DNA from 3 places in the Photobacterium japonica genome. Region 3 is predicted to be linked to each of the others. Evidence: predicted binding sites of a transcription regulator. Region 3 holds the regulator's gene; each other region holds the start of a gene.
The links. Region 3 encodes CRP, which controls carbon source genes, mostly activating them, when cyclic AMP is high. Its sites were predicted from a motif close to TGTGANNNNNNTCACA; they were not measured.
Positions count from the first base shown of each region.

Region 1 (6,388 bases), on a different contig from region 3:
ACGCTCATCGGCAATAATCTCCATCAACTCATAGCTGACGTTATCAACCTTACCGACAATAGCCTGATCAAACAGGTGCAACGCAAACACTTTTTCTTTACCCGCAATGATTTCAATTTTATTCGCACTTGGCTGATACGAACCTGAAATCACGGTGCCTTTATGCCCGGGTTCAAAGGTGTTCTTGATTTGCAGTTCAATGCCACTTTCACGTAAACCCGCCGCCGCATTCGGATGAATCGCTTCCATACCGAGGCTCGCTAACTGATCCGCCACATCATAGTTAGTCTGACCAATCGGCAATACCTTCTCTACCCCGACCATTCGAGGGTCAGCAGAGCTAAGGTGATATTCTTTGTGAATAATCGCCACATCCGCATTGGTGATAGAGGCAATACGGCTGAACGTGATTTCACTGTAGCCGCGGTCATAGGTCGACATCAGCCCTTTTTTACACGATGCGTAACCGGTCACAATCGGCAACTCTTTGCTGACATCAATATCAGCAAACGCATCACGAATGTTGTCATCCAACAACTGGGTTTTCTCATCGTTCCAGCCAGACAAATCAACAAAGCGAGCGTTCAGACCCACGTTTTTCAATTTTAGCGCGGTGTTATACGCACTGTGCGCCTCACCAATCGAAGATAAAAACTCACGGACTTGCGGCAAATAATGACGCAATGTGAATTGACCGTACTGGCAGGTTTCAAAGATATTTGAAATACAATTTTTCGCTTCGGCAATACGCGACTGGATAAACTTATCCGCACGCAGACGATTCATTGAATCGGCAAAAATTGTTTCATTAACGAGTAACATGCGCTGCTGAACAAGATCGAGCGCAGCCTGCCAACCTTCATCCCGCTTGGCAATCAACTGGTAAACACCCGGCTTGCCGGTTTTTTTACATTCAAGCAGTGCATCAGTCATCCCGCCGTAGGCTGATACCACAAACACGCGGTTGTATCGGTCTTCAGGCGCAGGGCGTAACATAATATTGTCTAACACTGCATCAAATGCAGTCATCGAGGTACCGCCGATTTTCTCTACGGTATAAGTCATAAATAGGCCTTCGCTGTGTAATAAGGAGTGTCATAAAGACAATGGCGACAAGAAGACATAAGCGAGACGCTTTCCCGCCCATGTAAACCGTTCGATGAAGACTTAATCCACGAGGGGATAAACGCCGTTTTCATCGTGCACTTCTGCGCCAGTAATCGGCGGGTTAAAGACGCACGCCATAACCATTTCTTTATTTTTGTACGCGCGAAGGTAGTGCTCATCGTGCTTATCGAGGATATACAGGGTGCCGGGGTTGATCGGGTAGGTTTCCCCGCCTACCACTTCAATTTCCCCTTCCCCGCTCATGCAATACACAGACTCAAGGTGGTTCTTATAGTGAATATGCGTCTCTGTATTTTCATAGATGGTGGTGATATGGAACGAGAAACCCATCTTGTCATCTTTCAACAACATTCTGACGCTTTCCCATGTGTCACTCACTACACGTCGCTCACCTTGGCGACACTCATCCAATGTTCTTACAATCATTATAATTCCCTTATTAAGACGCTTTCTTGAAGTGTTTCTCGGCAATGGCTTCCACTGCCCCTTCAAAAATATTCAATCCTTGATCCAGTTCTGCATCTGTAATCGTCAGTGGGCAGAAAAACTTCACGACTTCATCATTAGGGCCAGCCGTCTCAATGATCATGCCGTTAGCAAAACAGGCTTTCGCAATGGCTGATGCGATCTCATCGCTCTGACATTCGATACCGATCATCATGCCGCGCCCTTTTTCTTTCACAAACAGGCCAGGGAAACGGCTCAATGAACGCTGCAACACCGAACTGATCTTTTGTGAGCTGCGCTGAATATGCGCTTCAAAATTAGCATCGGCCCAGTATGTTTCCAATGCCTTGGCTGCCGTAACAAACGCATGGTTATTTCCACGGAATGTGCCGTTGTGCTCACCCGGCTTCCAAATATCCAGCTCAGGCTTCAGCAGTACCACGGCCATTGGCAGTCCATAGCCACCAATTGATTTCGACAAGGTCACCATATCCGGCTTAATGCCTGATGGCTCGAAACTAAAGAAGGTGCCAGTACGGCCACAACCCGCCTGAATATCATCAACAATCAGTAGGATATCGTGAGCCTGACAAATCGCACTCAGGCGTTGTAGCCATGCATTAGAGGCGACGTTCAATCCACCTTCACCTTGTACTGTTTCCAACAACACCGCTGCTGGCTTATCCATACCGGCAGAATTGTCCGTCAGCATGGTTTCAAACAACGCGAGGCCATCGACACCGGCATACCCTTCAAACGGAAGACGGGTCACGTTGGTTAACGTTGTACCCGCACCTTGACGGTGATGTTGATTACCCGTTGCTGCCAGTGCACCGCTCGTACAACCATGGAAACCGTTCGTGAAAGCCACAATCGTGCTTCTGTTTTTTACTTTTCTTGCCAGCTTTAAAGCAGCTTCAACAGCATTGGTGCCGGTAGGCCCGGTGAACTGTACTTTGTAGTCTAATTGTCTTGGGGCGAGAATGTGGTCATTCAATGCATGAAGAAAATCAGCTTTCGCATTGGAATGCATATCCAAACCATGCGTAATACCATCGGCAGCAATGTAGTCGAGTAGTGCTTGTTTCAAAACAGGATTGTTGTGACCATAATTTAACGAACCGGCGCCAGCCAGAAAATCCAAATATTTGTCGCCGCTTTCTGTTTCCAGCCAACAGCCTTTCGCTTTTTGAAACACAACGGGGAAGTTATTTGAATATGAACGTACTTTAGATTCTTTCTTGTTAAATATATCCATGTCGGGACCGTTATAATTCCTATTTATTGAGAGTTTTTTAGCGTAATACGATACAAATATTCCGTATCATGCTTACCCTTAAAGTGCGTATTTTCATCTAAGAATGTGCTGATAACACCTTGCTGAAGATGTTGCGCGTCTAACTTTTTGAATAAAGCCCACGACGCATCATTATCTTCTGTGATTGTCGTTTCAATCGTATCAATCGTATTTTTCATTCTGCCGAGTAATGTCGTCAGCATGGTAAATGCTAACCCTTCACCGCGTGCTTGTGGTGAAACAGCCACTTGCCAGATGAATAATACATTTGGCTCATTGGGTTTTTGATAGGCAGAAATAAATCCGGCAATCGCACTATCACGTTCAGCAATCAGGCATGTTTTGCTGAAATGGGAAGACTGTAGAAAATTACAATATGAGGAGTTGGTATCAAGAGGTGGGCAATTGGCAATCAAGGTAAAAATAGCATCACCGTCAGTGATTGAGGGTTCTCGAAAATTCCACATTGAAGTCTCTTTCTCTTCAATATCAGCTGTCATCCGCTTAGCGATAGAAGTGCTCATATATGACACATATCCTTTGAGTTATAATGAAATCGCACCTTTATTATCCCCACAACCACCACCTATAAATCAAATTTTTGACGCTAAAACCCTTGAATATGTGACATCCGTCACAATTTTCTGATGTTTTAGTCAAATAAAAACCCTTCGAGCACTAATTTATTTTGCTTTATTTTCGTGATACTGATCAACATCCTTTGTCAAAGTGTGGAAATACAAGATCGTTAAACGGTTAAATACGGATTAACAAAAAATGATAGTGTCACGTCATTAACCCATAAAAAAAGCACACAATAGACGATCTTGCTGCACGCTTAATTTTTCGGTATCCAGTAGTCCTGTGACTGGGCTATTTTACGGAATTATTCCTAATCAGAATAATATGCCAAGCGAAGACCTTTAAAAATGAATCCGTATAATACTTACTGCCCACTTTCAGCTATTACATCAACATTACAAACGCCAAAACAACATCTGTCTTACCTCTATTTATTCGTTCACCCATGCAATACAACATGGGCACCATCAACAAGTCGATGGTAAGGGTGACTTTGGGCTGATTTGTATGAGGATATAGTCATGGGGGTATAGAAGAATCCACACAACGCAGGCACATTAAGCATTGTCTAACTACGGCACTTATTACCTGAATGAAAGACTGAAAGACAGAAATACTGAACTCGACAATCGCAACGCGACCAACCGTCTGCAAACCATCTGTAATAAACTCACCATCGTAAACAGTAAAAGAGACATACACTTGTTTATACGCATGCCGGTATCACGGATAAACAAAGCCATACACAACGATGGCGATACGATGTGGAAGCCTGAAAGTAAACATCCCATCTTGGGGCGTTTAGGCCGGTGAAGCATGCCTTTTTCCAAACGTTTTTCTGACATAACCGCTTTTCTTTCAGTAGTTCGTGATAGAATTCACGTTAACACTATCTTTCTGTGGGAAAATCGCCCACGGCAAGACGATTTCATTCAATTGAGACTACCCATGCCATTTTCTACTCTTGGATTGAGCGATCCAATCCTAAAAGCCATCGCGGAATTAGGTTACAACGCTCCTACTCCTATTCAAGAAAAAGCCATTCCTGTTGCGCTAACTGGAAAAAACCTGATTGCCGCCGCGCAAACGGGTACCGGTAAGACTGCGAGCTTTACGCTGCCGATCCTTGAAATGTTGAGTAAAGGTGAAACTCAGCGTAAAAAACGTGTCCGTGCGTTGATCCTTGTCCCTACCCGTGAATTGGCGGTACAGGTAGAGGCGAACATTGAAAGCTACAGCAAATACATTGGCGTAACGTCACTGGCTGTATACGGTGGCGTGGATGAAAAACCACAGAAACAACGCTTAATCGACGGCGTTGATATTCTGGTAGCGACCCCTGGTCGTCTGCTGGATCTGCACAGCCAAAAAGCCGTGTACTTTGAAGAAATCGAAGTGCTGGTACTTGATGAAGCTGACCGCATGTTGGACATGGGCTTTATCGAAAAAATCAATGATATCGTTGATCGCCTTCCCCATGATCGCCAGAACATGTTGTTCTCAGCAACACTGTCTCGACAAGTCCGTGAACTCGCGAAAACCGCTATCGATCACCCTGTCGAAATTGCGGTAAAAGCCGATGACAACACGACACCAAAAATTGATCAGTGGTTAGTCAGTGTCGATAAAGATCAAAAATCTGCGTTATTGAGCCACCTGATTAACGAAAATCAGTGGGATCAGGCACTGATCTTTATTGAAACGAAACACGGTGCAGCCAAACTGGTCTCTCAACTTGAAAAACGTAACATCAAAGCGGAAGCCATTCATAGCGGCCGTAGCCAAGATGCGCGTGCAAAAGTACTGAACGACTTTAAAACCGGTGAGCTCAAGTACTTAGTGGCGACCGGCGTTGCCGCGCGTGGTATTGATATCGATGAACTTAGCCGCGTGGTGAACTACGACTTGCCTTTCCCTGCTGATGAATACGTACACCGCATTGGCCGAACTGGTCGTGCAGGGGCGTCCGGTGAAGCGATCTCACTGGTTTCACGTGACGATTTCAAAAACCTTTGCATGATTGAATCACGCCTTGGTCACCTGATTGTGCGTAAAGAGATTGACGGCTTCGAGCCGAAAAAGCCAATCCCTATCTCTATTCTGAATTATGTGCCGCTACACCGACGTGATCCTGACGGTAAACCACGTCGTAATAAGCCGCCACACACGAAGAAAAAGTAATCCATCAACAACATCAGAGCGCGACAAGGTGCGCGCTCTTTTTCTTTTCATGCACTTCGCACACAAAAAGACGACAAAGTTCAAATATTTTACTGCAACACGTTTCAATCTTTTTTGTCATACCGCACCGTTACCCCTCCCGCAACTAATGACTTAATCATCACTTACCCGTCATCTTTATCCCAAAAAGCAATATTACACTTTATTTTCAATGCTTAACGCACATCAATCTCGCATTTTACCGTGCAACACCCCTCACTAGCGTTATCATCATAAATTTGTTAATGACCGCAAAATCAATATCTTATTGAGGCGATTGTTACTTCACTATCCACAAAGTGATATTTTCACCTTGTAGAGTCAGTTATTTGACGGTTCTAAATTAGTTACTGAAACTGATGATTTAAATGCGACATTTGTGCATGTATAGATACATTAATAATAATACGTTTTAAGCATTATGTGATCTGTGTCATACCCGATACAATGAATATCGATTATGTTTACACAGCAAAGGATAAGCAGCCATGTTCGTATTGCCATACCAACGTGCGCAATAAGAGAGGAAGAGAGAGACAATGGATCAGGCAGAAAGTTTACGCGAAATTTTTGAAAAACAGGCCTCTATAAAGCGACTAGAACATTGCCAAGCACAAGTCCGCGAAGCCATAAAAACCGGCGAAAACGGTGATCTTGCTCACTTGATGCTGCAACTTGAACAAGCGCAATTGGCGTTTGAAGAAATCGTTAATT
Region 1 is NZ_JAKJSN010000080.1:4,729-11,116, forward strand. It holds gene L4C36_RS21825 (aspartate kinase) at 1-1,065, opposite strand, end outside; gene L4C36_RS21830 (ectoine synthase) at 1,168-1,554, opposite strand; gene ectB (diaminobutyrate--2-oxoglutarate transaminase) at 1,568-2,833, opposite strand; gene ectA (diaminobutyrate acetyltransferase) at 2,857-3,396, opposite strand; gene L4C36_RS21845 (DEAD/DEAH box helicase) at 4,403-5,635, shown strand; gene L4C36_RS21850 (hypothetical protein) at 6,214-6,388, shown strand, end outside.
Region 1: ectA (diaminobutyrate acetyltransferase) is a predicted target of CRP. The motif match lies at 3,496-3,511, and genes of this name have one in related genera.

Region 2 (6,388 bases), on a different contig from region 3:
TGTTTGGGTTCGAATTTCATCAGCGAACGTGGCTGACAGTGCATACTGCGCCAGTTCCTCCATCTCCGCCAGTGAAATGTGGCGAAGGATATATTTGATTTTGGCGACATTACGGGTATTCATACTGAGTGAGCGATAGCCCATACCCACCAACAGCAAAGCCCCGATCGGATCACCAGCCAACTCACCGCACACACTCACGGGGATCTGCAATTGCTGACTCGCAGTAATAATGTGCTTAAGTGCATGGATCACGGCAGGGTGCAGTGCATCATAGACACCGGCAACCCGGGCATTGTTCCGATCAACGGCCAGTAAATATTGGGTTAAGTCGTTACTGCCAACCGAAATAAAGTCGACGCGTCCTTTCAGCACCGGTAATTGGTACAAAATGGACGGGACTTCAATCATGATCCCAATCCGTGGCCGACGCAGGGTATGACCTTGCGCTTCCGCCACTTTAGCCACTTCCGCGTAGGCCCGCTCAATCAGCAAAATCGACTCATCAAGCTCGGCAATACCGGAGATCATCGGCAGCAAAATGTCCATGTTGTCATGCCCAATACTGGCTCGCAGCATGGCACGCACTTGGATCAGAAAAATTTCGGGATGGTCGAGGGTAAAACGGATCCCGCGCCAGCCCAAAAACGGGTTATCTTCTTCAATGGTCAGATACGGTAACGGCTTATCCCCCCCGATATCTAAGGTACGCATCACCACCGGTTTATTCGGGTACGTCGCCAGAATCGACTGGTACTGGTGAGTTTGCTCTTCTTCCGAGGGAAAACTGCGCTGCAACAAGAACGGCACTTCGGTACGGTAAAGACCCACACCATCCACCCCGCGATTCACCGCGATACTGGTATCAGCACTGAGACCGGCATTAAGGAATACATTGATGCGCTGTTGATCACGGGTCACAGCCGGCTTGTCCAAGCCCACTTCCACCACTTTTGCCAACTCGTTTTCTTCGCGTAACAGACGGGTGTATTCCGCCAACACATGGCGATTGGGGTTAACCAGCAAATCCCCCCGGTAGCCGTCCACAATGACCTGACAGGCATGGATTTTCTCCGGCACAAAATCCACCCCCATGATGGCGGGGATCCCTAGTGCACGGGAAAGAATCGCTGCATGCGAGTTCGCGGCCCCTTCTTGCGACACCACCGCCGCCAGTTTATCACGCGGCACGCTGGCCAGCATGGCGGCGGTCAGTTCACGGGTCAGCAACACCACGGGTTCATCCCACTGGTGTTCGGTCGCAGCGTCATTGTTGAGGAAATAGAGTAAACGCTGCCCGAGCTCGCGAATGTCTTGCGCACGCTCTTTGAGGTACTCGTCTTTCATGTTGGTGAAACGGGCTGAATACGTCTCCACCACTTGGCGGATCGCCCATTCCGCCAAGTCACCACTGGCGACCTTGCCAAACAGATCTTTGCGGAGCATAGGATCATTCAACAAATGGCTGAACAGGTCGAAAATCGCGAGGGTTTCTTTTTGCAGTTCACTGTCAAAGCGTTTACGCAGACGGCGAAACTCGGCACTGGCCAGTTCAATGGCAATGCTCAGGCGTTCTTGTTCCGCTTCGCGATCTAAACAGGAGGCGGGGGCAACCAATTCCAATCGGGGTTGGTTATCGTCCCACCATGCACGGGCAACCGCCACACCGGTCGATGCCGCCGAGCCTTGCAAGTGTAAACCGTTGTGTTGATCCGGCCACATCCCCTGCGCTTTGGCATGCGCCAGCAGCACCGCGAGCTGAGCGGCCAAGGTCACCATAAAGGATTCCTCACCCTCATTAAACTCACGCTGTTCACGCTGTTGGATCACCAATACCCCCAACACCTGACGCTGGTGGATGATCGGTGTACCAAAAAACGAGCGAAATGCGTCCTCTCCCGTGCCCGGGAGACGCTTAAAATTGGGGTGATGACGCGCATCGGCGACGTTGATAGGCTCTGCCCTGTCAGCGACCAGCCCGACCAGCCCTTCGCCAAACGCAAGGCCCGTGTAACGGGAGGGCTTTTTTAAACCTTTTGTCGCCATTAGGGTGTAGCGTCGACGCTTGTGATCGGCGATATACACAGAGCAACAGTCTGTTTTCATCGCCTGACACGTACTCACCACTAACTGGTCAAGCGCATCAAGAAGGCTTGGGGCACTGGCCACTTTTTCAACAATTTCTCTCAGTTGCGTCAGCATACTTTGCCCTATTCCCTCTTTACCGCGTTTATCCTCGATTAATCCGGCGCTTTTTGCGGTCTTTTCGCTCTTTAAACGGCATTGCCATTGCGGCAAATTCTTTTAGTGCACGCCGGTAAACGTCTCGCTTGAAGGACACAACCTGCCGCACCGGATACCAATAGCTGACCCAACGCCAACCATCAAACTCCGGTGTCGTGCCACGCTGCATGTTCACCTTTGACTCATCACATTCTAGACTGAGCAGAAACCACTTCTGCTTTTGGCCGATACAAACAGGCTTAGAATCCCAGCGAACTAACCGTTTAGGAAGTTTGTAACGAAGCCAATGGCGACTTGACGCCAAAATTCGCACATCTTTCTTGGTTAGTCCCACTTCCTCGTAGAGTTCCCGATACATGGCTTGCTCAGGGGTTTCCCCCTCATCAATCCCGCCCTGCGGAAACTGCCAGGAATGTTGTCCATATCGTCGAGCCCAGAATACTTCGCCATGGCTATTACAGATCACAATACCCACATTCGGGCGGTATCCATCGCCATCAATCACTGGACGACCTCAATATAAATCTCTATTAATTGTGATTTTTTCATAGTCAGTGCAACGGGTAAACAAACATTCTAATTTATCACGTCTTTTTCCTACCAAAGCCGCATATTCTGGATAACTTCACACAGGTGCTTTTTTTATAAACAATCAAATGAGACCTAGGCCACATTTATACACGTTTTCTGTGGATAGATTTGTGAAGAAACCATGAAACGGGCGAATACCACAGGATCTTCACACTGCTAAACTGTTGAAATTACCAACAGACGCAAAAAACAAATCACATTAAAACAATAAGATAAAATCAAAATAACGCAAAAACAAATCGATCACACTTTGGATCCACACTCGACACAAGGCGAGCGGTCAAAGATCGAACAATAACGCCCTTATCCACACCACACGACAATAACCGCATAAAAAACCCTCTCTTATGCGTTTAAAATACCACCAAACCCCTGTGTATTTATCCATATTATTGATTATAAAGAAATTTGCCTACCTCCCTTGTGGATAACTAAACAGAGAAGATCATTCCCACCTCGCCCATCACAAACCTCGCCTTTTACGAAGATCGTATGAAGCACTCGATAAAATGACGTATTTTCATAGTGATAGACAAAAACACCCGTCAACATCAACCGTCACGCCTCGCAGCAATCCCAGTGATCGTGCGGTATTGACGCACGGCTTCGCCGTTTTTTTACCCACCCGCAGTGTCTTTCACTATGATAAAATCCTACGCGATGACCACAGACCCAACGATACGATGATCTTATGAAACCTGTAGACAAATTGCCTCCCAAGCCCACTCCCACCACTGAACAGGCGTTGCTTGAACGGGCGCATGCACTTGCAGGCATGACATTGGGTGAATTAGCCGCAGAAGCAGGGATCATTCCCCCACCCGATCTCAAACGCGATAAAGGCTGGGTCGGCCAATTACTGGAATGGCACTTAGGCGCCAGTGCGGGCAGCAAACCGATCCCTGACTTTGCCGAACTCGGCATTGAACTCAAAACCATCCCGATCGGTTATAACGGCAAGCCACTTGAAACCACCTTCGTTTGTGTCGCCCCATTAATTGGACTACAGGGCTTGAACTGGGAAAATAGCCACATTCGCCATAAGCTCGCCCACGTGCTTTGGATCCCCGTCGAAGGCGAACGTGAAATCCCATTGGCTGAACGCCATGTCGGCTCGCCCTTACTCTGGCGTCCGTCCGCCGATGAGGAACAACAACTACGCCAAGACTGGGAAGAGTTGATGGACATGATCGTTCTGGGTCGCGTCGAGCAGATCACGGCTCGCCATGGGGACGTTTTACAGCTTCGTCCTAAAGCGGCCAACAGCCGGGCCTTAACCGAAGCCTATGGCGCGAATGGTCAGCCGATCAAAACCTTGCCGCGGGGCTTTTACCTCAAAACCGCGTTCACTGCGGGTTTGCTTGAGCGTTACTTTATTCTCTGATTTTTCGGCTTTCATTATTAGGCCGCTCTCGCATGGGCATGCCGCACTGCCATACGACGACAGCTATACCACGACAAGGCTATACCACGACAAAACGATCCAACTACAAAGCGATCGTCATGTCTTCCCGGCAGGAAGAAAACTGACCATCCGGGGAAAACTCGTCATACGGATCGGTGACGCGCAACGTCACCGACGTGATCCCCAGCGGCCGCAACAACTCACCGACCTGATCTAACGTTTGAAACCGTACCATCTCCCCGGCGTCATTTTTCAATGGCTCAAGATGGTGCTTGTATTCCACCTCCATCAAATAGTCAGCACATCCCGCATAACTGGTGACAATGCAATGGGGCAATGTGCCCGTATTGGCCTGCGTCCAATGTTTTAACTGTGACAATTTCATAGCGTGCCCTAACGTGCGGGTGACGAACCGTTACCCTGATGAACAATAACTGTTTTTAACTATTGGTCAGTTCCTGTCAGTCAGCAAGTTCCCTCCGCGAAAACCCGGCTTCTCAGCAAGGCGGCATCACGTTATAGTCAAATCATGGCTTATCGGTTACGCACGCCGTCCAAGGAGGACTCATGCACTATCACACGATCCCGAACACCCATCTGGAAGTCAGCAAAATTTGTCTTGGCACCATGACGTTTGGTGAACAAAACACCGAAAAAGAGGCCCACAGTCAGCTCGATTTGGCCCTTGAACGCGGCGTTAACTTCATTGATACCGCAGAAATGTACCCCGTCCCGCCCAAGGCTGACACACAAGGCCTGACCGAACGCTACATTGGCAACTGGCTGAAAAAAACCGGCCGTCGTGACAAAGTGATTCTCGCCACCAAAGTCGCGGGTCCACGCAGCTTGCCGTATATTCGCCCCGACATGGCGCTCGATCGCCGCAACATTCATGATGCGGTAGAAACCAGCCTTGAACGCTTACACACCGACTACATCGATTTGTATCAATTGCATTGGCCACAACGGGAAACCAATTGCTTTGGCCAGCTCAACTACACCCCGAAAGACGATCAGTCCGGCGTCACGATCAATGATTCACTCGACGCACTGGCAGACCTCGTACGGGCAGGCAAAGTACGCTATATCGGCCTGTCCAATGAGACGCCATGGGGCGTGATGTCGTTTTTGAAGCTGGCTGAAAAGCATGATTTACCGCGAGTCGTGACCATCCAGAATCCGTATAACTTGCTGAACCGCAGCTTTGAAGTGGGCTTGTCTGAGATCAGCCACCATGAAGGGGTCGAGCTGTTGGCCTATTCACCACTGGCGTTTGGTGCCCTGAGTGGCAAATACCTGCAAGGGGCGCGCCCAGCCGGAGCACGCTGTACCTTGTTTGAACGTTTCTCGCGCTATTTCAATCCCCAAGGCATCGCGGCCACACAAGCGTACGTTGATGTGGCGCACAAGCACGGCCTCGATCCCGCTCAAATGGCCTTGGCGTTTGTTAATCAACGGCCGTTTGTCGCCAGTAACATAATTGGGGCGACCACACTGGACCAACTGGAGGCCAATATTGCCAGTATCGATCTCCACCTGAGCGAGGACGTCATGGCCGATCTGCATGCTGTGGGCGTGCAATACTCCAACCCGTGCCCATAAGCTGTCACAGACTGCGCACTACAAAAAAGCCCCCGTCACAGGACGGGGGCTTTTGATTTTCTCGCTCCCCCCCTGCCGTCATACAACAGGGGGACTGATTACGTCAGTAATCGCGGTCGGTGTACACGTCTAAGGTGACGCACCTTACGACTAGCCGGGGTTGATAATCGGTCGCTGGCAATACGCGAGTCACGATCAATACCAATATCGCTCAGCAAATGGGCTGAAAGATGCGGCAGATGGACATGAATCCGGCGATGCTGCTGACGCCAGTGGGTATCTTCACGCTGAAAATCCAGTTGAACAAAAAAAACGGCAAGTCGTAAATAGACTGATTGGCGCATGGTCATGCTCTCCTAATAAATTTAATTAAATTCAGGACGCAGGACTGCCGTATCAGGCTGACAACATAAGTAATACTTAACTAGCCGCGACAGTACTCCGCGGCCTATTTACACAGCAATTAACGAATAAGTTAATGGTGTGAATACATTACCGTATTATCGGAAAAACAGGTCAATGTCAGGCGTTTATCTAGCATGATGT
Region 2 is NZ_JAKJSN010000009.1:82,228-88,615, reverse strand. It holds gene ptsP (phosphoenolpyruvate--protein phosphotransferase) at 1-2,202, opposite strand, end outside; gene rppH (RNA pyrophosphohydrolase) at 2,231-2,749, opposite strand; gene mutH (DNA mismatch repair endonuclease MutH) at 3,527-4,219, shown strand; gene L4C36_RS02640 (DUF6482 family protein) at 4,323-4,625, opposite strand; gene L4C36_RS02635 (NADP(H)-dependent aldo-keto reductase) at 4,808-5,842, shown strand; gene L4C36_RS02630 (hypothetical protein) at 5,941-6,186, opposite strand.
Region 2: rppH (RNA pyrophosphohydrolase) is a predicted target of CRP. The motif match lies at 2,902-2,917, and genes of this name have one in related genera.

Region 3 (13,601 bases):
TCGAAAGTGGCGAGGCGGTGATTTTCTTTTCGGAATTGCACGAAACGGTCGACATCAAACTGCGCCGCGATTTAGGCCGCGCCTGATCCCGCCCCCTTCGCATCGATATGCAAGATTGTGATGCCCGCCTCAAGGATGCTGGTTCGGTTAGCCCACCAGCATTTTTGACAATCTAACTTGCTATTATCCTGCCAGCCTGTTAATAACTCTTTCCGTTAATGTTAACGACAGGGTTTGTCATGTCAGCAAAACATCCGATCATAGCCGTCACGGGATCGTCGGGGGCCGGCACCTCCACCACCTCCGAAGCGTTTCGTAAAATGTTCAATATGATGAACATCAATGCCGCTTGGCTGGAGGGGGACAGCTTTCACCGCTTCACCCGCCCCGAGATGGATGTCGAGATCCGCAAAGCCAAAGAGCAAGGTCGCCATATCAGCTACTTTGGCCCGCAAGCCAATGACTTCCCGCTACTGGCCGATTTTTTCCGCCAATACGGCCTGGATGGTAGCGGCCAATACCGCCGTTATCTGCATACCTTCGATGAAGCCGTGCCTTATAACTTGATGCCCGGTACGTTCACCCCGTGGCAGTCATTGCCAGAAAATACCGATGTGTTGTTTTATGAAGGGTTACATGGCGGGGTGGTCGACGGTGACACCAATGCGGCACAGCATGTCGACTTATTGATAGGCATGGTGCCGATCGTGAACTTGGAGTGGATCCAAAAGATCGTCCGCGATACCCGCGATCGGGGTCATTCGCGTGAGGCGGTAATGGAATCGATTGTTCGCTCAATGGATGACTACCTCAATTACATCACCCCTCAGTTTTCTCGCACCCACATTAACTTTCAGCGCGTGCCGACGGTAGACACCTCTAACCCATTGAGCGCAAAAGCCATCCCCAGTTTGGATGAGAGTTTTGTGGTGATCCGCTTTCGTGGGATCAAGAAGGTCGATTTCCCTTATCTGCTGTCGATGATCCAAGGCTCCTTCATGTCACGCCATAACACGTTAGTCGTGCCCGGCGGCAAGATGAGTTTTGCGATGGAGCTGATCATGCGCCCCTTGATCCAACAGTTGATAGATACCGGGAAGATTGGGTAGGAAAAGCAGGGACGAAGAACAAGTTTGCGCGTTTATAGGGACGAGTGTCGAGTCAGAGCAAAAGCAACAAGAGACGAGTTTTCGAGTAGCGAGTGACGAGTAAGAGCGACTGTGGTCCTGTGGTCCTGTGGTCCTGTGGTCCTGTGGTCCTGTGGTCCTGTGGTCCTGTGGTCCTGTGGTCCTGTGGTCAAAATACCGCTTCTCATTCAAGATTCAAGTACTTCAGTTCTCGCTCTTACCATAGGGCCTTAGGGCCCAAGGACCGCTCTCGACCACCCTTGCTTTTCCGCACTTACTCGCCCCTCGTCCCTTCTTTCTGTCTTACGCTTCAATGATCTCGTACGAGTGAGTCATTTCTACGCCTTCACCCAACATCAAACACACTGAGCAGTATTTCTCTAACGAATCCGCCACGGTTTTTGCCACCAAGGTTTCATCCAACCCGTGGCCAGTCACCACAAAATGCAGATTGGCCGAGGTAAATAAACGCGGCGCTTGCTCACGACGTACCGCTTTGATCTGCGCTTCACAGGCGGTGATCGGCTGGCCCGCAGACGTTAACCCGCTCACCACATCCACCGAACTGCATCCCCCTGCTGCCATCAAAACCAGCTCCATCGGGCTGGGAGCTTTTTCGCCACCATTGCCGTCCATCACCACACTATGACCTGAATTTGACTGGCCTAAGAAGGTCATCCCTTCTACCCATTTAACGCGTGATTGCATTGCATTCTCCTTACTACTTTTGAGGGATTTGGGCACTATCTAACAACCGTGTGATCATGTGCACACTTATGGGTATAAAATGGCCGCGCCCGATAGATCAATATCAAGAAAAGCGTGCCGAAAAAAGATAAACTCTGAACTAATTATTCAGGTCAGCTTGCAGCCTTGCCGTTGACTGAATATCCTAAACGGCGAACTACATTATTGTTAGGCCCGGCCTCAAACGTATAGGGACGTCGTTGTTGGGCAACAAACGCAGAGGAAGTTAGTAATATGGTTCCAGGTAAACCTCAAACAGATCCAACTTTAGAGTGGTTTCTTTCCCATTGCCACATTCATAAGTACCCGTCAAAAAGCACGTTGATTCATGCGGGTGAAAAAGCTGAAACGCTCTATTACATCGTTAAAGGTTCTGTTGCTGTTCTCATCAAGGATGAAGAAGGCAAGGAAATGATCCTGTCTTACCTAAACCAAGGTGACTTCATTGGTGAGCTAGGTCTGTTTGAAGAAGGCCAAGAGCGTACCGCATGGGTACGTGCAAAGACCCCTTGTGAAGTGGCTGAGATTTCATTCAAGAAATTCCGTCAGCTGATCCAAGTCAATCCAGACATTTTGATGCGTCTGTCTGCACAGATGGCAAGTCGCCTACAAGTGACAAGCCAGAAAGTGGGCGACCTTGCGTTCTTGGACGTAACCGGCCGCATCGCGCAAACATTGCTGAACTTGGCGAAACAGCCAGATGCAATGACGCACCCAGACGGCATGCAGATCAAGATCACCCGCCAGGAAATTGGTCAGATCGTCGGTTGTTCTCGTGAAACCGTTGGCCGTATCTTGAAGATGCTGGAAGAGCAAAACCTGATTTCTGCTCACGGTAAAACGATTGTGGTGTACGGTACGCGCTAAACGTACGGATCACACCTATAAAAAAAGCCGCCATGTGCGGCTTTTTTTTGGCTTAATGTATCGCCACAGAGCATATTTGTTAGCGAGCTCACTCTTTTCCTTGTTTGCCACGTCCACACTTGATGCTACATTATGCATATCAAGGCACTCTGATTTCTATGGATGGAAATACACGCAATGGACATTGAACGTTTCTCCCAGCATCACACCACACTCTCAGCTGGCACCACCTTCCCACTGCCGACAACGGTAGAGCTCACCGGGTTTAGTGATGGACGATCTTTCTTGGAACAACAGGAGCTTCCCCGTTATGGTACCGCGCGTCCTGGGTTAGAGATTTCCCCCCTCGACAGCCGCCACCTGTAAATACGGCGACCACCGCACCGTGTAATGAACTCGCTATCGAACAGGGATGGCGCGGGGTGCTATATTTCTCGTATGGCTACGGCTCTCTGGCCATCACAGGCACATCAGTGCTTTCGAAGATCTTATCGGCTGACGCTTCCACAAACCCCGAATACAACGCTTCGCCCTCAGCGGTCGGATAACGTTTGGCAAACTCATAAAAGCCACCGGGAATGGTGTATACCCCATCGATAAAGCCTACATCGACCTGATCGGCCAAGGTCGCTGACTGCTCCAGCATCACCGCAGGCGACCCTTTCACTTCACCGCCTGACGCATTAATAGTAAACCCATTGTGTTGCAGCAGATGGTTCACTTCTGCCACCTCAGTAAATTGTTCAAGGTGATTAATGCTGACAGTAAAATGGTTCGCGCCAAAGCCGTGTGCGGCCAACCACCCCGCATATTCGCTTTCCGCATACAGCAACTCATAGGTGGCGTAGTCCAAATCCCAAACTCGCCCACCAAACAAGAACGACGGATCCCGCATCACCGATTCCGGCACCTGCTCAATCAAATCCCGTACGGTTTCTTGGAACAAAGCACTGAATTGCCCCACCATCAATTCACTGATGAACACTTTCGGCGCAAGGGGATTAGGGTGCTCAAAATGCTCGGCATAGAGCTTTTTCCCGTCAAAATGGTATTTCCCCATCGGCTTATACCCGATCGCAATGAAGGGCGCGGCAAGTCGGTCTAACCCGACTTTGGGTAAATTAAACGTCCGCAATGCGATGTGATCATTGTGCAGCGGCTCTTCTTCCGTCAGCAAGTCATGTACCTCTTGCGCCGACGGGCATAACCGCTGCACATAGTCTTGCCACAAATTATCAAACAATTGCACTACCCGTTCCATCTCATCCCCTCCTCACAAGGTGACATCACTCGCTGTCTATTCGCTGTCTATTTCGCGGTTTAGGTCGCTCCCCATGCCAGGGATCGGCTGGGCGGGCAACTCGGGGTGCGCCCCTTCCATCGATGCCATGGGATAGGCACAGTAATCGGCAGCATAATACGCACTCGGGCGTAAGTTACCCGATGCCCCCGGCCCACCGAACGGTGCATCGCCACTGGCACCGGTCAACGGTCGGTTACGGTTCACGATCCCAGCGCGAATATGATCGAGAAAATACGCCCATTCCGGATCGTCGGTCGAGATCAACCCGGCGGATAACCCAAAGCGGGTGGCATTGGCCAACGTCACGGCGTCTGCCAACGTGTCATAACGCACGACCTGCAACAAGGGACCAAAATACTCTTCATCCGGCAGCGCCACGACGGCAGTCACATCGATGATCGCAGGCGTCACGATCGCCCCTTGCCCGCGCGTGGCGGTTAGCAGGCTGTTTCCCCCTAATGCCACTAAGTCCGCTTCGGCTTGCACGATACGATCGGCGGCGGCCACGGATATTTGTGGCCCCATAAACGGCGCTGGGGACGCAAAAGGCCCATCGATATGCAGCTGCTGCGTTAACGTTACTAAACGCGCCACCAACTGCTCCCCTTCCTCTCCACGCGGCACATACAATCGGCGTGCACAGGTACAACGTTGACCGGCACTTAAAAACGCCGACTGAATAATAGTGTAGACAGTGGCGTCCAAGTCGCCATAGTGCGGTGACACCACCAAGGGGTTATTGCCGCCCATTTCCAGTGCCAACATTTTCTCTGGGTGACCGGCAAACTGACGGTGCAGCAGGTGACCCGTGTGTGCACTGCCGGTAAACAACAGCCCATCAATGCCGGATGACTGCGCCAAAGCTTCTCCTGTTGCCCGTCCGCCTTGCACCAAATTGATCACCCCATCCGGCAATCCTGCTTGCTGCCACAATGTCATCGTGATTTCCGCGACCTTGGGCGTCTGCTCTGAAGGTTTAAAGACCACGGTATTGCCCGCTAACAACGCAGGCACAATGTGGCCGTTCGGCAAATGGCCTGGGAAATTATAGGGGCCAAAGACCGCCATCACCCCTAAGGGGCGATGCCGCAGCACCGCCTGTGTTGTGCCTATCGCCTTCTGTTTTTCGCCAGTACGCTCGTGATAGGCACGCAATGAAATCGCAATCTTACCGACCATGGCGCCCACCTCGGTGCGGCTTTCCCACAACGGCTTACCGGTTTCCTCTGCAATCACGGTGGCGAGCGTTTCTTTGTTGGCTTCAACCAGCTGGGCAAAACGCTCTACCCACGCCTGCCTGTCCGACAATGACGTATGGCGCCACGCCAGCAAGGCATCGCGGGCACTGGCCACCGCCGCTTCCACTTGGGCTGGCGTCGCCGCGTGGCCTTGCCAGACCGGTTGCTCGGTAAACGGGTTCAGCGACACCATGGCTTCGCCTTCGCCTGCGAGCCAATGTCCTGCTATCCATTGCGTCATAACACGTCTCCTTATTGAACAATCAAACGGATCGGATCGCCTTGCTTTACCTGCAACGCGGCGGCCATGTCGGCACGGATCACGGCTTGCGCGCCCGCTTCCGGCCCAGCGATAGACACCGGCCCCACCACGGCCCGAAACCCAGTAAACGAAGTATTGCTGATCACGCAATCTTTTCCGTGTTGAGGGTCACCAATCACCACCTGACACTGTTGTGAATGGCGTACCGATTCAATATTGCGCAGTTCGCATTCAACGGTCGGGCCAGCGTCAAAGATGTCGACATAGCCGCGACAGCTAAAGCCTTCTTTCTCCAACAAACGCAACGCCGGGCGGGTATTGTCATGGACTTCCCCGATCACCGCCTGCGCTTCTGGGCTGAGCAAATTGACGTAAATCGGCAGCTTAGGCATCAAATCAGCAATGAAACCTTTCTTACCTATCCCCGTCAGATAATCGGCTAAGGTGAAGTCAATCGAGAAGAAATGGGCTTTCAACCAATCCCAAAACGGCGAGTTACCGGCTTCATCAGACACGCCACGCATTTCCGCGATCACGGTGCGGTCAAAGCGTTCAGTGTGCTGCGCCAGCATTAAGAAACGGCATTTCGATAACAAGCGGCCATTCATGCCGACGCGCCATTCGGGACGTAAGAACAAGGTACATAACTCACTCACGCCAGTGTAGTCATTGCCAAAGGTGAGGATTTTCACCACGTTGTGCACATTCAAACGCTGTGATGAGTGCACTACCGTGCTGAGGTGGTAGGTATAAAAGGGGCTGTCGAGCCCCACGGCCGCTTCAATGGCGGTCGTACCGGCTATCTCACCGGTCTCGGTATCTTCGGCCACCATCAGGTACCCTTCCGGCCCCGGTTGGATCACCGCTTTAGCAAAGCTGTCTTCGGAATGTTGAATGCGGGCCGCCAAGATCTCTTCGTTAACCGGCAACGAGGTAAACCCATGGCCAGATGCCTCCGCACATTGCATCAATGCGGGTAAATCATTGGCGGTAATCGGTCGAATCACTAGCATCGTCTTCCCTCCTGATGCCCATAAAGGCGCATTGCTTGAGTGCTCATTGTCGCCCGACACGGCGGAGGCATGGGTAACAATGCGTCCTGCATGCTCGCCCATGCCCATTCATTTGGGGTGCTTATTATATGAGGCACTTATTGCGGTTGTGCGTATACCTTGGCAATGGCACGTTCCAATCGCGCCATCCCTTCGTTGAATTCTTCACGGCTGATCGCCAGCGACGGGGTAAACCGCACCACATCCGGCCCCGCCACCAGTACCATCACCCCTTCCTCCCCTGCGGCAACAAGCACATCACGGGCGCGGCCTTGATAATCACTGTTCAGCGCCGCCCCCAATAACAAACCTTTACCACGAATGTCACCGAACATCGGATAGCGACCATTGATGTCCTGCAACGCCTCTCGGAACCAGTGTTCACGCGCTTTGACACCGGCCAAGAAGTCAGGATCAGCAACGGTACGCACCACCGCTTCAGCGACGGCACAGGCCAATGGGTTACCCCCATAGGTCGAGCCGTGCGTGCCCACTTTCATGTGCGCCGCCAACGCTGTCGTCGTCAGCATGGCACCAATGGGGAAACCGCCGCCAAGCGATTTGGCGGTACTCAGGATATCCGGCGTGATCCCTAACCCTTGGTAGGCATAAAAATCGCCGGTACGGCCATTGCCGGTTTGTACTTCATCGAAGACCAGTAAGGCATTGTGCTGATCACACAGATCACGCACCCCTTGCACAAACGCGGGATCCGGCGCGATGATGCCCCCTTCCCCTTGCAGCGGTTCCATCATCACCGCACAGGTGCGAGATGACATGTGGGCTGCCAAAGCGGCAAGATCGTTATACGGCAGGTGGGTCACATCGCCCGGTTTCGGGCCAAAGCCGTCAGAATAGGCGGCTTGCCCCCCCACCGTCACAGTGAAAAAAGTACGGCCATGGAAGCCTTGGGTGAAGGCGATGATTTCGGATTTTTCCGGTCCAGCGGTGTCTGCGGCATAGCGACGAGCCAGTTTCAGCGCCGCTTCATTGGCTTCGGCGCCGGAATTGGCAAAGAACACCTTGTCGGCAAAGCTGTGTTCGGTCAGTAAACGGGCCAGACGCAGTGCCGGCTCGTTGGTCATGACATTACTAACATGCCACAACTGCTCAGCTTGCGCAGTCAACGCCTGCACCATTACTGGGTGACAATGCCCCAAACAGCTGACGGCGATCCCGCCGGCAAAGTCGATATAATCTCGGCCGGCCTGATCCCAGACTGTCGCCCCTTGGCCTTTTACCGGGATGATTTGCATCGGTGCGTAACACGGCACCATCACCTCATCAAACACCTGACGATCTACCGTCTGTTCCTTTTCCATTGTCGTATCCTTCTTTGTTCACTGCCTTAAACACAGTATTTACATTTTATTAACCAATTCCAATAGCAGATTATGTTTTTATTTTCTGCACGCGACGAGGTTAATCCCTACGATGTACATAGTTATGCGTTTTTATGGCAAAGTTATTAAGACCAAAAAAAGACAAACTGTATTTCCTTTGAGGAAATAGCGTGCCCAACGGTAAGGAAGTGAATAATTGCTCAGCTCGATAAGAGGCCGAGAAGCAAAGAAGAAAAAGGAAGAGGTGCCACAATATGGCATGTGATCACGCGCTATCTTGGCCATTTTCACGCATAAATGCAGGCATTCAGTAGGAAAAGAAGCAAATTAGGAGGAGATGAAGCACGGGGTTAAACCAACAGGCAGCACAATCAACTGCCTAAAAAACACGGTGTTGAAGAGGTAATCAGATCGTGCGACGCAGGAAGTTAGCCAACAACTGATGGCCTTGCTCGGTCAGGATGCTTTCAGGATGAAACTGCACACCTTCAATGGGCAAGGTGTTATGAACGATCCCCATGATTTCATCAGGTTCACCGTCACGCTCGCTCCATGCCGTCACCGTAAAGCAATCCGGCAGGGTATCGGCTTTGACCACCAGCGAATGGTAACGGGTCACCGTCAGCGGTTCGTTAAGATCGGTAAACAGGTAGTTTTGCGTATGGCGAATGGCCGAGGTTTTCCCGTGCATCACTTGCCGCGCCCGGACCACGTCGCCGCCAAATACTTGGGCGATGGCCTGATGTCCCAGACACACACCGAGGATAGGCAGTTTACCGGCAAAATGCCGAATGGCCGCCAGTGAGATCCCGGCTTCATTCGGGGTACACGGTCCCGGAGAGATAACCAGATGAGACGGTGCAAGGGCTTCAATCCCAGCCAGATCGATCTCATCATTGCGCACCACCTGCACGTCTGCCCCTAACTCACAGAAATATTGATACAGATTGTAGGTAAATGAATCGTAGTTATCGATCATCAATAGCATGAGTACCACCGCTTCCTCAACATGACAGCGGCCTATTTTGCAGTAGCCCCTCAGAAAGGCAAGTACTGGCGAAAAAAAACCGGCAATCCGCCGGTTTTCGTCAACATGCTTTCGCGTGGATACTTATGGGCGCGCCACAAACCCGATCGCTTCGTACACGTTCTTCAACGTCACAGCCGCGCGCGCAGAGGCTTTTTCTGCTCCGACTTTCATCACGCTGTCCATATACGCACGGTCAGCACGGATGCGGCGGTATTCTGCTTGGATAGGCTCTAACATCGCCACCAAGGCTTCACCGACGTCTTTCTTGAACGGACCGTACATTTCCACGCCCGCGTATTGTGCTTCGATTTCCGCGTAGCTCATACCGGTTGCCGCTGAGTACAGACCCATCAGGTTCGAGATACCTGCTTTGTTGGTCACATCATGGGCAATGCGTGGTGGGGTTTCTGCATCGGTCTGCGCCTTGTTGATCTTTTTGATGATCGACTTCGGCTCTTCCAGCAAGGTGATCACGTTCTTACGGTTATCATCCGACTTGGACATTTTCTTCGTCGCATCCTGCAGGCTCATCACGCGTGCATTCACGCTTGGGATGTAAGGCTCAGGGATGGTGAAGATTGGCTGCTCAGGTGAGTAGATGTTGTTGAAACGGGTCGCGATATCACGCGCCAGTTCAAGGTGCTGCTTCTGATCGTTACCGACCGGCACTTGGTGTGCGCCGTACAACAGAATATCAGCGGCCATCAACACAGGGTAGCTGAACAGACCGGCATTCACGTCATTCGCATAACGGGCAGATTTGTCTTTGAACTGGGTCATACGGCTCAGCTCACCCATTTGGGTGTAGCAGTTCAGTGCCCAGCTTAACTGCGCATGCTCAGGCACGTGTGACTGAACAAACAGTGTACTTTTCTCAGGTGTCACGCCTACTGCCAAGCAGATCGCTAGCGCATCCAGCGTGGCTTCATACAAGGCTTTTGGATCTTGGCGCACGGTGATGGCGTGCAAATCCACCACGCAGTACTGGCAATCGTAATCATCCTGCATCTGCTCCCACTGACGCAGCGCACCCAGATAGTTACCAATACTTAATTCACCTGAAGGCTGGACGCCACTTAATACAATGGGTTTGGTCATGATGAGATTTTCCTCTGTCACTCAGCAAAACAGCAGCCCGACGCTGCTGTATTCGATTCTACATGAAGGGTGCCGCAGGCGGTCACCTGTACTAGTGCCCTAGTGTAACCACTTCAGTCAACTGACTAAAGTGATCCAAGACAATATCTGGCTCACTGGCACTGATCGGCTGGCCATAGTTATAACCGTAAGTCAGCCCGACAACATAACATGCCGCCGCTTTGGCCGCCAAGATGTCATTACGGGAATCCCCGACCATCAACATCTGTTCCGCGTGTAATTGGTGTTTTTCCAATAACCAGTTAAGCGCAAACGGATCCGGCTTTTTCAATGGAAAAGTATCGCCACCAATAACATCCACGAAATAGTCGGCGATGTCATGCTGTTCCAGCAAATGTGGAACAAACTGCGCAGGTTTATTGGTGACAATCGCCATGGGGATACCCGCCGCATGGAACGCCGCCAACGTCGCTTTCACCCCTGGGTAGAGCGCACTCTTCTGGTGACCGCCTTCTTCGTAAAAACGATCAAACAATTGGCGCGCGTCGCGGTGCAGAGCGGGGTCCAGATCCGGATCCACCTCAATACTGCGGCTTAATGCGCGGCCGATCAGGATATCCGCACCGTTGCCGATCCATGTGGTGACTTGCTCAACCGTCACGCCTTCTCGCCCAAGGGCATGCATGGTTTTATCCGCCGCATCCGCCAAGTCCGGCACACTGTCGAGCAGTGTGCCATCGAGATCAAACGCAATGAATGTGATGCCTTCAATCTGTTTCATCTTAACGTGTTACCTTGGCCAATTCGGCACGCATCTTATCAATTTCAACTTTGTAATCCGGCTGGCTGAAAATCGCTGAACCGGCCACGAACATATCGGCACCCGCTTCCGCGATTTCACGGATATTATCCACTTTCACGCCGCCATCAATTTCCAGACGGATCGCACGGCCAGACGCATCGATACGCTGGCGCACTTCACGCAGTTTATCCAGCGTGCTTGGGATGAAGGACTGGCCACCAAAGCCTGGGTTCACGGACATCAACAAAATCATGTCAACCTTGTCCATGATGTAATCTAAGTAGTGCAGCGGGGTCGCAGGGTTAAACACCACACCCGCCTGACAACCGCACTCTTTGATCAACTGCAAGGTGCGATCAAGGTGATCGGTCGCTTCTGCGTGCACGGTGATCATGGTCGCGCCCGCTTTGGCGAAATCAGGAATAATACGATCAACAGGTTTTACCATCAGGTGCACATCAATCGGGGCCGTGATGCCGTAGTCGCGCAATGCTTGGCAGATTGGCGCACCAAACGTCAGGTTCGGTACGTAATGATTGTCCATCACGTCAAAGTGTATGACATCAGCCCCCGCAGCCAATACTTTCTCTACATCCTCGCCAAGACGCGCAAAATCTGCAGATAAAATCGATGGAGCGATCAAAAAGTCCTTCATGTTCAGCCTCTATTCGGTACATACGAAAACGTTATCGGAAATCGCGGCAATTCTACCCGATCCCCCTAGCGATGTCTTAACCGTTTTCTAAGGAGACCTCAAACACAGCCCGCTCAACTACACTGAAAGAAAGCCCCATGGAGCGCCTATGCGACAATCAAACCGCCCGTTACCGTCATTACGTCAGGTACTCAAAAGTGTGCTGGGCGCCTTATTCGGCGTGCAGTCCGAACAGCATCGGCACGCGGATTTTAGCCAACACCGTGTCTGGCCCTATGTGGTCATCGGTGTCGTGGCCATTGCGCTATTTGTGGGAATATTAGTGGCGTTCAGCCAATGGGTCGTCGCTGGGACATAAACAGGAATGGGGAATGGGGAATGGGGAATGGGAAGTTGAGGTTCAAAGGTAGGAACACCGTGAACATAAGCTCGATAGAAACAGAAAAGACGCCAGAATATGGCGTCTTTCGATCATGACATCAGGATCATTTTTCTGCTGGCTTAAACAGTGCCAACAGTTCATCGACCTTATTACGCCCGCTGCCATTACGGCTAATGGTACGCTTCACTTTCACCACTGACAGATCCGCACCGTGGTACAGACGACGGGTCAACGTAGTGTCATGGTTCGAGATCAAGACCGGAATATCACGCTCATTCGCCGCACGCTCTGCGGCATCAGCCAAGGCAGCTTGATCATCCAAGCTAAAGCCATTGCCAGCGTACGAGGTGAAGTTTGCGGTCGTTGATAACGGCGCATACGGTGGATCACAGTAGATCACACAGCCCTTACGCGCACGAGAAAAGGTCTGTTGATAACCTTCACACACAAACGTGGCACGCTTGGATTTTTCCGAGAAGAAGTATATTTCATCTTCCGGGAAGTACGGTTTTTTGTACGAACCAAACGGCACATTAAAGCCGCCTTTTTTGTTATAACGGCACAGGCCATTAAAACCATGCCGGTTCATATACAGAAAATACAGTGAGCGGGTATAAGGATCATCCGTGCGATTAAACGCGTCACGGATCTCAAGATAAGCGCCTTTCTGATTATATTCTTGGGTAAAAAGCGCCTTGCTGTCGCGAATATACTGTTCAGGTTGCTCTTTGATAATGTTGTACAAGTTGATCAAATCCGGATTGATATCTGCCAACAGGTACTGTTCAAAATCTGTATTCAAAAAGACAGAGCCGGCCCCGACAAAAGGCTCGACCAATTTACGCGCAGGTGGCAGATGGCGCTCGATTTCCTCAACCAGAGAATATTTCCCCCCAGCCCATTTCAGGAATGCACGATGCTTTTTCATTCAGCTGACCACCAATACCGACTTTGTAACGAAAGGTGGCGGATTGTACACCATTTCCTATCGCTACTGATACCGCTAACAGGGAAATATCTCAGACGCTCGGCAGTTATTTGGCCCGGTCCATTTCACGGTGAATTTGCCCGTAAGACTTCACCCACGGTTTCAAGGCGCGCACGTTGGCAGGCAAGCGCTGCTCGGCTTGACGCGCCGTTTGCATATCCGGGTAATTGCCCGTCACAATGATGTACCAGAGGCGATCGTTACGCAGGGTCTCATACGCGACAGCTAAATCGTGGATTTCATATTCATCGATAAAATTACGCGCGACGGCGATTGACTGCATGGCCGCGAGTTGCAAGGCGTAGTGGGCCGGTGGCACCTCGCGCAACTCATGCCCCAGTTCAACCCGGCTAACAGGCTCTGCCACTGGCGAAACGGTATCCAGTGTCACTGAGGCAACAGGCACGGCAGTCGGCGCGGGTTCAGGAGACGGCTCTGGCATTGGTGCCGGTACTGACTCTGTCGTTTCCGTCGCAGAATCCATCTGTGGGGATGTCAGGGCTGCCGCAGCATGCTCACCACTGCCACCGACGTGCTGCTCATCCAACATGGCATCCACCACATCCGATGGCACCACTAAACGCGGGTTGTCATCACTGCGCCCGACCGTTAGGCCTTCTAAGTGCATTTCTGGAGGCAAACTCGCGGTGTCATCTTGTACCGCTGAAGAAGATGGTGATAACGCGGATCCCTCGTCGGATGCGACT
Region 3 is NZ_JAKJSN010000007.1:186,376-199,976, reverse strand. It holds gene L4C36_RS01450 (YheU family protein) at 1-86, shown strand, start outside; gene L4C36_RS01445 (phosphoribulokinase) at 240-1,109, shown strand; gene L4C36_RS01440 (OsmC family protein) at 1,431-1,835, opposite strand; gene crp (cAMP-activated global transcriptional regulator CRP) at 2,109-2,741, shown strand; gene L4C36_RS01430 (hypothetical protein) at 2,919-3,107, shown strand; gene L4C36_RS01425 (DUF1338 domain-containing protein) at 3,184-4,002, opposite strand; gene astD (succinylglutamate-semialdehyde dehydrogenase) at 4,039-5,523, opposite strand; gene astA (arginine N-succinyltransferase) at 5,535-6,557, opposite strand; gene L4C36_RS01410 (aspartate aminotransferase family protein) at 6,695-7,918, opposite strand; gene L4C36_RS01405 (aminodeoxychorismate/anthranilate synthase component II) at 8,346-8,927, opposite strand; gene trpS (tryptophan--tRNA ligase) at 9,051-10,067, opposite strand; gene L4C36_RS01395 (phosphoglycolate phosphatase) at 10,159-10,848, opposite strand; gene rpe (ribulose-phosphate 3-epimerase) at 10,850-11,524, opposite strand; gene L4C36_RS01385 (DUF2970 domain-containing protein) at 11,673-11,882, shown strand; gene L4C36_RS01380 (Dam family site-specific DNA-(adenine-N6)-methyltransferase) at 12,010-12,834, opposite strand; gene L4C36_RS01375 (AAA family ATPase) at 12,941-13,601, opposite strand, start outside.